Regions from separate parts of the Cupriavidus sp. 8B genome, predicted to be linked through region 1. Evidence: predicted binding sites of a transcription regulator. Region 1 holds the regulator's gene; the other holds the start of a gene.
What was found. Region 1 encodes sigma-54, which starts transcription at its own class of promoters, with help from an activator protein. Its sites were predicted from a motif close to TGGCANGNAANCTGCTTT; they were not measured.
Positions count from the first base shown of each region.

Region 2: a site for sigma-54 is predicted at 1,856-1,873, ahead of ACYP5B_RS28665 (GTP cyclohydrolase II). Genes of this name have one in related genera too.

Region 1 is NZ_BAAILO010000211.1:69,398-73,816, reverse strand. Features, by position in the region: gene lptA (lipopolysaccharide transport periplasmic protein LptA) at 1-122, shown strand, start outside; gene lptB (LPS export ABC transporter ATP-binding protein) at 169-954, shown strand; gene ACYP5B_RS21315 (RNA polymerase factor sigma-54) at 1,092-2,567, shown strand; gene hpf (ribosome hibernation-promoting factor, HPF/YfiA family) at 2,617-2,967, shown strand; gene ptsN (PTS IIA-like nitrogen regulatory protein PtsN) at 3,347-3,802, shown strand; gene hprK (HPr(Ser) kinase/phosphatase) at 3,838-4,419, shown strand, end outside.
Region 2 is NZ_BAAILO010000289.1:11,884-16,302, reverse strand. Features, by position in the region: gene ACYP5B_RS28675 (hypothetical protein) at 1-362, shown strand, start outside; gene ACYP5B_RS28670 (acyltransferase family protein) at 530-1,636, shown strand; gene ACYP5B_RS28665 (GTP cyclohydrolase II) at 1,927-3,165, shown strand; gene ACYP5B_RS28660 (URC4/urg3 family protein) at 3,162-4,419, shown strand, end outside.

The sequences.
Region 1 (4,419 bases):
CCGCGGGCAGCCCGTCCGGCCGCGTGCGCGCCGTGCTGTCGCCGCGCCAGGAGCAGCCCGCCAGCGGCGGCGCAGCCAACCCGCTGCCGCTCAAGCCGGCACCCGCCCCCGTCAACCCCTGACCTGACGCCGCCACGCCCCCAATCCACGGATTCTGCCTTGACCTTCATGACCGCTACCCAGACCGCACCGTCCCAGCCCGCCACCCTGAAGGACAGCAGCACGCTGGTCGTGCGCCACCTGAAGAAGCGCTACGGCTCGCGCACTGTGGTCAAGGATGTGTCCCTCGACGTGAAGAGCGGCGAAGTGGTCGGGTTGCTCGGCCCCAACGGCGCGGGCAAGACCACGTCGTTCTACATGATCGTGGGGCTGGTGGCGCTGGACGAGGGCGATATCGTGCTCGACGACAAGCACATCAGCGGCCTGGCCATCCATGAGCGGGCACGCATGGGCCTGTCCTACCTGCCGCAGGAAGCCTCGGTGTTCCGCAAGCTCAATGTGCAGGAAAATATCCGCGCGGTGCTGGAACTGCAGCTCAACGATGGCAAGCCCCTGGGCAAGGCCGAGATCGAGCGCCGGCTGGACACCCTGCTGGATGACCTGCAGATTGCCCACCTGCGCGACAACCCGGCGCTGTCGCTGTCCGGCGGCGAGCGCCGCCGCGTGGAAATCGCCCGCGCGCTGGCCTCCGCGCCGCGTTTCATCCTGCTTGACGAGCCCTTCGCCGGCGTCGACCCGATCGCGGTCGGCGAAATCCAGCGCATCGTCAGCTTCCTCAAGGCGCGCAATATCGGCGTGCTGATCACCGACCACAACGTACGCGAGACGCTGGGCATCTGCGACCACGCCTACATCATCAGCGAGGGCGCGGTGCTGGCGTCCGGCCAGCCTGAAGACATCATCGCCAACGAGTCGGTGCGCAAGGTCTACCTGGGCGAGAACTTCCGCATGTAAAGGCGCGCGCGGCGCCTGCCGCGCATCGGCCCCCCGGGCGGCTTCGGTGTCGCCTTTCATCCTTCAAACGATCATGCGACGCCAGCGATAGCAATTTCCGTTCCACCAGTACGGAAGTTGGGCATAAAATAGGTCGCATGAAACCGTCGCTACAGCTCCGCCTCTCGCAGCATCTCGCGCTTACGCCGCAACTCCAGCAGTCGATCCGGCTGCTGCAACTGTCCACGCTTGAACTGCAGCAGGAAGTGGAACAGGCGCTGACCGAGAACCCCTTGCTCGAGCGCGAGAACGACTGGCTCGACAGCCCGTTGCGCGTGTCCTCGGACGGCTCGGTGAACCTCCAGAGCGCGCCCGCGCCAGCGCCCGCCGATGGCCAGGGCACCAGCGAAAACCGCCCCGATGGCGCCCCCGAAGCCGACGACAGCTATTCCGACAGCAACGAGGATTACGGCAACGACTGGAGCCTGGACGATTTCGCCCGCCGCCCGCAAGGCGAAGACGACGAAAAAACACCGATGCAGCTGCGCGACGCCGAGCCCACGCTGCGCGAACACCTCATGGAGCAGCTGGCGCCGCTCAAGATTTCCCTGCGAGACAAAGGGCTGGCCATCTTCCTGGTCGAATCCCTGGACGATGACGGCTACCTGAGCGCCACGCTCGAGGAAATCTGCAGCGAGCTGCCGGAGGAGCTCGAGTTCGAGGTCGACGAGATCCAGGCCGTGCTTACGCTGCTGCAGAGCTTCGATCCACCGGGCGTCGGGGCGCGCAACGCAGCCGAGTGCCTGGCGCTGCAACTGCGCAGGCTCAAGCATCCGCAGCGCGAACTGGCGCTGAGCATCGTCACCAATCACCTGGAGCTGCTGGCGGTGCGCGATTACACGCGCCTGAAAAAAGCCCTGCAAGTGGACGAGCCGGAACTCAAGGCGGCGCATGAACTGATCCGCTCGCTCGCGCCCTATCCCGGCCATGCCTACAGCCGGCCGGAAGCCGACTTCGTGGTACCCGATGTTTTCGTTCGAAAGTTGAGCGGCGGATGGATCGCCCATCTCAACCCGGATGTGATGCCGCGGCTACGTATCAACGACATGTACGCGCAGATTTTGCGCGGTGCAAAAGGCGATGCCGGCGCGGCGGGACTGCAGCAAAAGCTGCAGGAAGCACGCTGGTTGATCAAGAATATCCAGCAGAGGTTCGACACGATATTGCGCGTCGCACAAGCCATTGTCGAACGTCAAAAGAACTTCTTCACCCACGGTGAAATTGCGATGCGCCCCTTGGTTTTGCGGGAGATTGCCGATACACTGGGTTTACACGAGTCCACCATCTCTCGGGTGACTACCAATAAGTACATGGCAACGCCGATGGGGACTTTCGAGCTGAAGTATTTTTTCGGCTCTCACGTATCCACAGAAACCGGCGGCGCGGCCTCATCAACGGCAATCCGTGCGTTGATCAAGCAATTGATAGGAGCCGAAGACGCTAGGAACCCCTTGTCCGACAGCCGGATTGCCGAATTGCTCGGCGAGCAAGGCTTTGTGGTAGCACGGCGTACCGTTGCCAAATACCGCGAAGCGCTCAAGATTCCCGCGGTCAATCTCCGTAAGACTTTGTAGCCGAGCTGCATCGCCTGCCTGATGCAGCTCTTTCAGAAGGAGAAACGCTATGAACTTCAAGATCAGTGGACACCACTTGGACATCACGCCCCCTCTGCGTGAGTACGTGGAAACGAAACTGGAGCGTATCGTCAGGCATTTCGATCAAGTCATTGGCGTAAGTGTGCTGCTCTCTGTCGACAATACAAAAGAAAAGGACCGGCGGCAGTACGCGGAAATCAATCTACATCTCAAGGGCAAGGACATCTTTGTCGAAGCGCATCATGAAGACCTGTATGCCGCTATCGACGCATTGGTCGACAAGCTCGACCGGCAGGTGATTCGCCACAAGGATCGCGTGCAAAGCCACGACCGTGAAGCGGTCAAGTACCAGATGGCCGCATCCCAGATGCAGCAATGACCGTGCCTGGCGGCCCACATACCGGGCCGTCGGTGTCAGTCCATTGAAAACGGAATCAAGCCGCGCCCAGCGCGGCTTTTTCGTTCCAGCCTCCCCCCTTCGGGCCACGCAGGGGATTCCGCAACGCATATGTACCGGTGTATGCTGTGCCATACATAGTTGATTTGCCTGGCCATTTCCGTGCATGCGGCACCGCTTCAGCGCCTCGGCTATTGCAATGCACAAAGCGGCAGCGGGCCTGCTCTATAATGGCCAGACGCCCGACACCGGCATGGGGACACCCGGTGGAAACATCGGGCCTTGGTTTTTATCTTCTTTCCGCCCGGCGGGACGCCTCCTTGCCCCGGGCCTGCTTTCTAGAAAACCCTGCGCATTCCACATGAATCGTTTGGCTAAATTGCTGCCACCCGGCAACATCAACCTCGACGTCAGCGTCACCAGCAAGAAGCGCGTGTTCGAACAGGCCGGGCTCCTCTTCGAGAACAACCATGGCGTTGCGCGCGCGACCGTGACCGACAACCTGTTCGCCCGCGAGTCGCTGGGGTCCACCGGCCTTGGCGCCGGGGTTGCGATCCCCCACGGCCGCATCAAGGGACTGAAGCAGCCGCTGGCCGCCTTCATGCGCCTGGCCGAGCCGATCCCCTTCGAGTCGCCCGACGGTAAGCCGGTAGCGCTGCTGATCTTCCTGCTGGTGCCCGAACAGGCCACCCAGCAGCATCTGGAAATTCTCTCCGAGATCGCCCAGTTGCTGTCCGACCGCGAGATGCGCGAAGGACTGGCTACCCTGCCCACCCCCGACGACGTGCACCAGTTGCTGACGCAATGGCACCCTTGATCCGCCACTGAAAGCCCGTCCCTGAAAGCACCCGAATGGAACTCACTGGCGTCACCTCGCAGTCGATCTTCGACGACAACGCAGCCGATATCAAACTCTCCTGGGTAGCAGGACTGGAAGGCGCGGACCGGGCCTTCGATGTCGAGTTTGCGCGTGAAGCCACGTCGGCGGCCGATCTCGTCGGCCACTTGAACCTGATCCACCCGAACCGGATCCAGGTGCTGGGCAAGCCCGAAATCACGTATTACCAGCGCCTCGACGACGAGATGCGCAAGCGCCAGATGGGCGAGCTGATCCTGTTGGAGCCGCCGTTCCTGGTGATCGCCGACGGCATGGAGCCGCCGCCCGACCTGGAACTGCGCTGCACGCGCTCGTCCACCCCGCTGTTCACCACGCCGGTGTCTTCCGCGGCGGTGATCGATCACCTGCGCCTCTACCTGTCCCGCATTTCCGCGCCGCGCGTGACCATGCACGGCGTGTTCCTCGACATCCTCGGCATGGGCGTGCTGGTGATGGGCGAATCCGGCCTGGGCAAGAGCGAGCTCGGCCTGGAACTGATCTCGCGCGGACATGGGCTGGTGGCGGACGATGCCGTGGATTTCGTGCGCCTCGGGCCG
Region 2 (4,419 bases), on a different contig from region 1:
TCGAGCATCACTGGCTGCTGGATATTTTCTGGGGCGGGCGCCCGATGACGGGCTATCACGCGTGGGTATTCCCTTGCGTGGCGCTGTTCTTCCATCTTCCGCTGGTATTCGGCGGGCGCTGGAACTGGCGCGCCGAGGCGCGCGTGATCGCCTGCATCATGCTGTTCTGGATCAGCGAGGATTTTCTCTGGTTCGTGCTGAACCCGGCATTCGGGCTGGCGCGCTTCGCGCCGAGTTTCGTGCCCTGGCACATCCACTGGTGGGCCGGCGCGCCAACCGACTATTGGGTTTCGCTGGGCGTGGCGGCGGTGCTGCTCTGGCTGTCATGCCGGGTACCGGCGGGAAATCGTTACAGTTTTTAGGTAACGCCCGCAAATATGCTGTTTTGTACATATGTTGCGATGCAATGTGTGATCAATGCAACGCTTGCCCCCGCTTTGCGGCGGTGCATCGCGGCCCGTTTTGGTGCCATGCTGTTCCCTAGGAGTAGAATCCGGGCCTTGTGTACTTTGTAGCATTCCTATAACAAATGAGCCCCCGTCCTTCGCGCATGGCGTGCATTGACGCTCTCAAGGCGATCAGTTCACAGCTGATCGTGCTGCACCATCTTGCCTTCTACGGCCCCATGTCCGATGCGGCCCACGTGCTGGCGCCCGACCTGCTCGACTGGTTTTCGCAGTACGCGCGCATCGCCGTGCAGGCGTTCCTCGTCATCAGTGGCTTCCTGGCGGCGCGCAGCCTGGCGCCCGGTGGGCATTTGATGGTGCCGCACCCCTTGCAGGCGATCTGGCGCCGCTACCAAAAGCTGGTGGTGCCCTATACCGCGGCCATCCTGATTGCCATTGCCGGCGCTGCCATCGCGCGGACCTGGATGCATCACGACTCCATTCCCGGCACCCCCGGCCTGCACCAGTTCCTGGCGCATGTGCTGCTGCTGCACAACGTGCTGGACTTCGATGCCTTGTCTGCCGGCGTCTGGTATGTGGCGATCGACCTGCAATTGTTTGCCTTGCTGATCGTGGCGTTGTGGGTGGCCCGGCGCTGCGCGCAATGGCTCGGCGTGGGCGGCAGCCCGCTGGGCACGTTGGTGGTAGCCGGGCTGGCGTTGGCTTCGCTGTTCTGGTTCAACCGCGATGCCGCTTGGGATATCTGGGCGATTTACTTCTTCGGCGCCTACGGCATGGGCACGCTGGCGTTCTGGGCATCCGAGCCTGAGCGTTCGCCGGTGGCATTGCTGGTGTTGTGCGCCGTGGTGCTGGCAGCGTTGGTCGTGGATTTCCGGTTGCGCATCGCAGTGGCGCTGGCGGTTGCCCTGCTGCTCGGCGCGGCGCGGCGCGGCGGCTGGCTGGAGAGCTGGCCGCAGGGCCAGGGGCTGGCATTTTTCGGGCGTATTTCTTACTCGGTGTTCCTGGTGCATTTCCCGGTATGCCTGGTGGTGAATGCCGTGGTTTTCCACCTGGCTGCGCACCAGCCAGTCCTCAATGCGCTCGGCATGGTGGCGGCCTGGTTGCTTAGCAACGCCGCCGGGGCTTTGTTCCATCGCTACGTGGAGAGCGGTGCGCCGTTGCGCGCATTGCGCCTGGCGCTGTGGCCCGCCGCCCCCGAACCGGTCCAGCGGCAGCAGGCGGGGCAGTAACGGCCGACCTGAGCGCACGAAAGCCTCAAACGCCCCCGAAAGCGCTTCCGGTTTATCCGAAGGCACATCCCAGCGGCACCCGGCCCCAGCGGCCCGGTGCCGCCTTTACATGGTGCCTATGCACCATGATCCGCCGTTTGCGATGGCGGGTGCGCACACGTACGGTGCGGCGTGGCATCGTGCGGCGTGCAACACAAGGTGAAAACGAGCATTGGGATATGGCACGAAGGTTGCCTACTATGGAATCGTAAACCTGACCGTTTGGTCAGGATTCTCGTTCCGAGGCTGCCATGTCCGATCATATCGTCCTGACCTCGCACGCGCGCCGTGACAAGCCGGCCGAGCCCATCCACTGGGGGGCCGCCACGGCAGCGGAGCGTGGTCCCGTGATCGCAAGCCTGACCAATCCGGCTCAGCGCAATGTGATCGGCACCCACTCCGGCGCTTACGCGGTTTACCGCGCGCTGGCAGTGGCCTCCGGCAAGCTGCAGCGAGACCATCGCGCGGATCTCACCGATACCTCGCCGGCCGAGGTCATCGGGCCCCACCCGCAGTGGAGCGACCCGGACAAGATTGTCTCGATGGATCCCTGGGGCCATCTCGTTTCCAGCGCCTTTGGCGACCGGATCGCCGCGGGCATCGATATCCGCCCCTCGATCGCGATTACGCGCGCCCACATCAATATGCCGGAACTGATGGGCGCCATTGCGGCTGGCCGCCTCACGCCCGACGGTGAGATCCTCCATGCCAATGGCGATGTGCGCGTCACCAAGGCGGCGATCGATCCGGTCTGGTACCTGCCGGGGCTGGCGCACCGCTTCGAGATCAAGGAGAGCATGCTGCGCCGCAGCCTGTTCGAGCAGACCAGCGGCATGTTCCCGGAACTGGTCACCAGGCCCGACCTGAAAGTGTTCTTGCCGCCGATCGGTGGCATGACCCTGTACTTCTTCGGCGACGTCAGCCAGCTCGGCAAGCCCGAGACCAAGGTGGCCTGCCGCGTGCACGACGAGTGCAACGGCTCGGACGTGTTCGGCTCCGATATCTGTACCTGCCGGCCGTACCTGGCCCACGGCATCGAGGTGTGCATCGAGATGGCGCAGCAGGGCGGTGTCGGGCTGGTGGTCTATAACCGGAAGGAAGGCCGGGCGCTTGGCGAGGTGACCAAGTTCCTGGTCTATAACGCCCGCAAGCGCCAGGTTGGCGGCGACCGGGCCGAGACTTATTTCGCGCGCACGGAATGTATCGCCGGCGTGCAGGACATGCGCTTCCAGGAGCTCATGCCCGATGTGTTCCACTGGCTCGGCATCAAGCGTATCGACCGCTGGGCTTCGATGAGCAATATGAAGCATGGGGCGCTGACCGCTCAGGGTATCGAGGTGGTCGAGCAAGTTGCAATTCCCGATGCACTGATCCCGGCCGATGCCCGCGTGGAAATCGACGCCAAGGTGGCGGCTGGCTACTTCACGAGCTATACCCCGCCCGACGCGGAAGAACTCGCGCTGGCCAAGGGTAGAGGACTGCACGAATGAACGAGATACCCGAGGCGGGTGGCGCCCACGGCGCCGCGAATCCCTTCACCAGTGGCGCGGACGACCCCGGCGGCTGGGCCAGCCCTGTGCCGCCGGGCCATCCGGCTGCGGCCTTGCTGACCGGTCAAGCGGTGCGCACCCGTTGCGCCGCCGTGACGGATCATGTGGCAACGGGCGCGTCCGAGCTGTTTACCTGGCATCCGGAGCGGATCCCGGCCGTGGCCGATTACGTGGCGACCACCATCCGCCACCGCTACCCCGACCTCAACGTGCCGTACCACAGCCGTTGGCGCCATTTCGAGAGCGGTGGCCCCGGCGAGAAGCTGGACCGCTGGCAGATCCTGTGCGAACGCGGCGGGCTCTCCGGCGAGGCCGACCGCGAGGAACGCGCTCGCATCGGCATCGACCTGGTGATCCCCAGCGTGTTGCTGGATGCCGGCGCTGGCCCGGACTGGCGCTATCGCGATCCCGCCAGCGACTTGTCGCTGACGCGCTCCGAAGGGCTTGGCGTGGCCAGTTTCGACCTGTTCGCGCGCGGCGGTTTTTCCGCCCAGCCGGGTCAGCCGCTGCGCTCCGATGCCGAGCGCCTGATGCGTATCGATGCGTCCTCTATCGCGACTGCCTTCCAGGTGGCCCAGCACAACCCGCTGGTGGGCCTGGATGGGCGCGCCGGGCTCCTGCGCCGTCTCGGCGAGGTGGCGCAAGCCACGCCAGCGGTCTTCGGCTCGCCGGCACGGCTGGGCAACCTGTTCGACTACCTCAAGGCGCATGCCAGCTTTGGGCAGATCGAGGCCGGCTTCGTGCTCACCACGCTGCTGGTGGCGCTGGGGCCGGTATGGCCTGGGCGCGTCAGCCTGGAAGGCGTGTCGCTGGGCGACTGCTGGCACCATCCGGCCTGCACCGATGGCCTGGTGCCGTTTCACAAGCTGACCCAGTGGCTCACCTACTCGCTGCTGGAGCCGCTGGAAGATGCCGGCCTGACCGTGACCGGGCTGGAGGTCCTGACGGGCTTGCCCGAATACCGCAATGGCGGGCTGCTGTTCGATTTCGAGCTGATGGTGCCGCGCGACCCTGGCTTTGCTGCCGTGGCGCACACGGTGGATGAGCCGGTCATCGTGGAGTGGCGTGCGCTCACGGTGACGGGGCTCGATCTCGTGGCCGCGTCGGTGCGCGAGGCGCTCGGGCTGTCGGCGGAGTCGTTCCCGCTGGCGCGCGTGCTTGAAGGCGGCACCTGGGCCGCGGGGCGGCGCATTG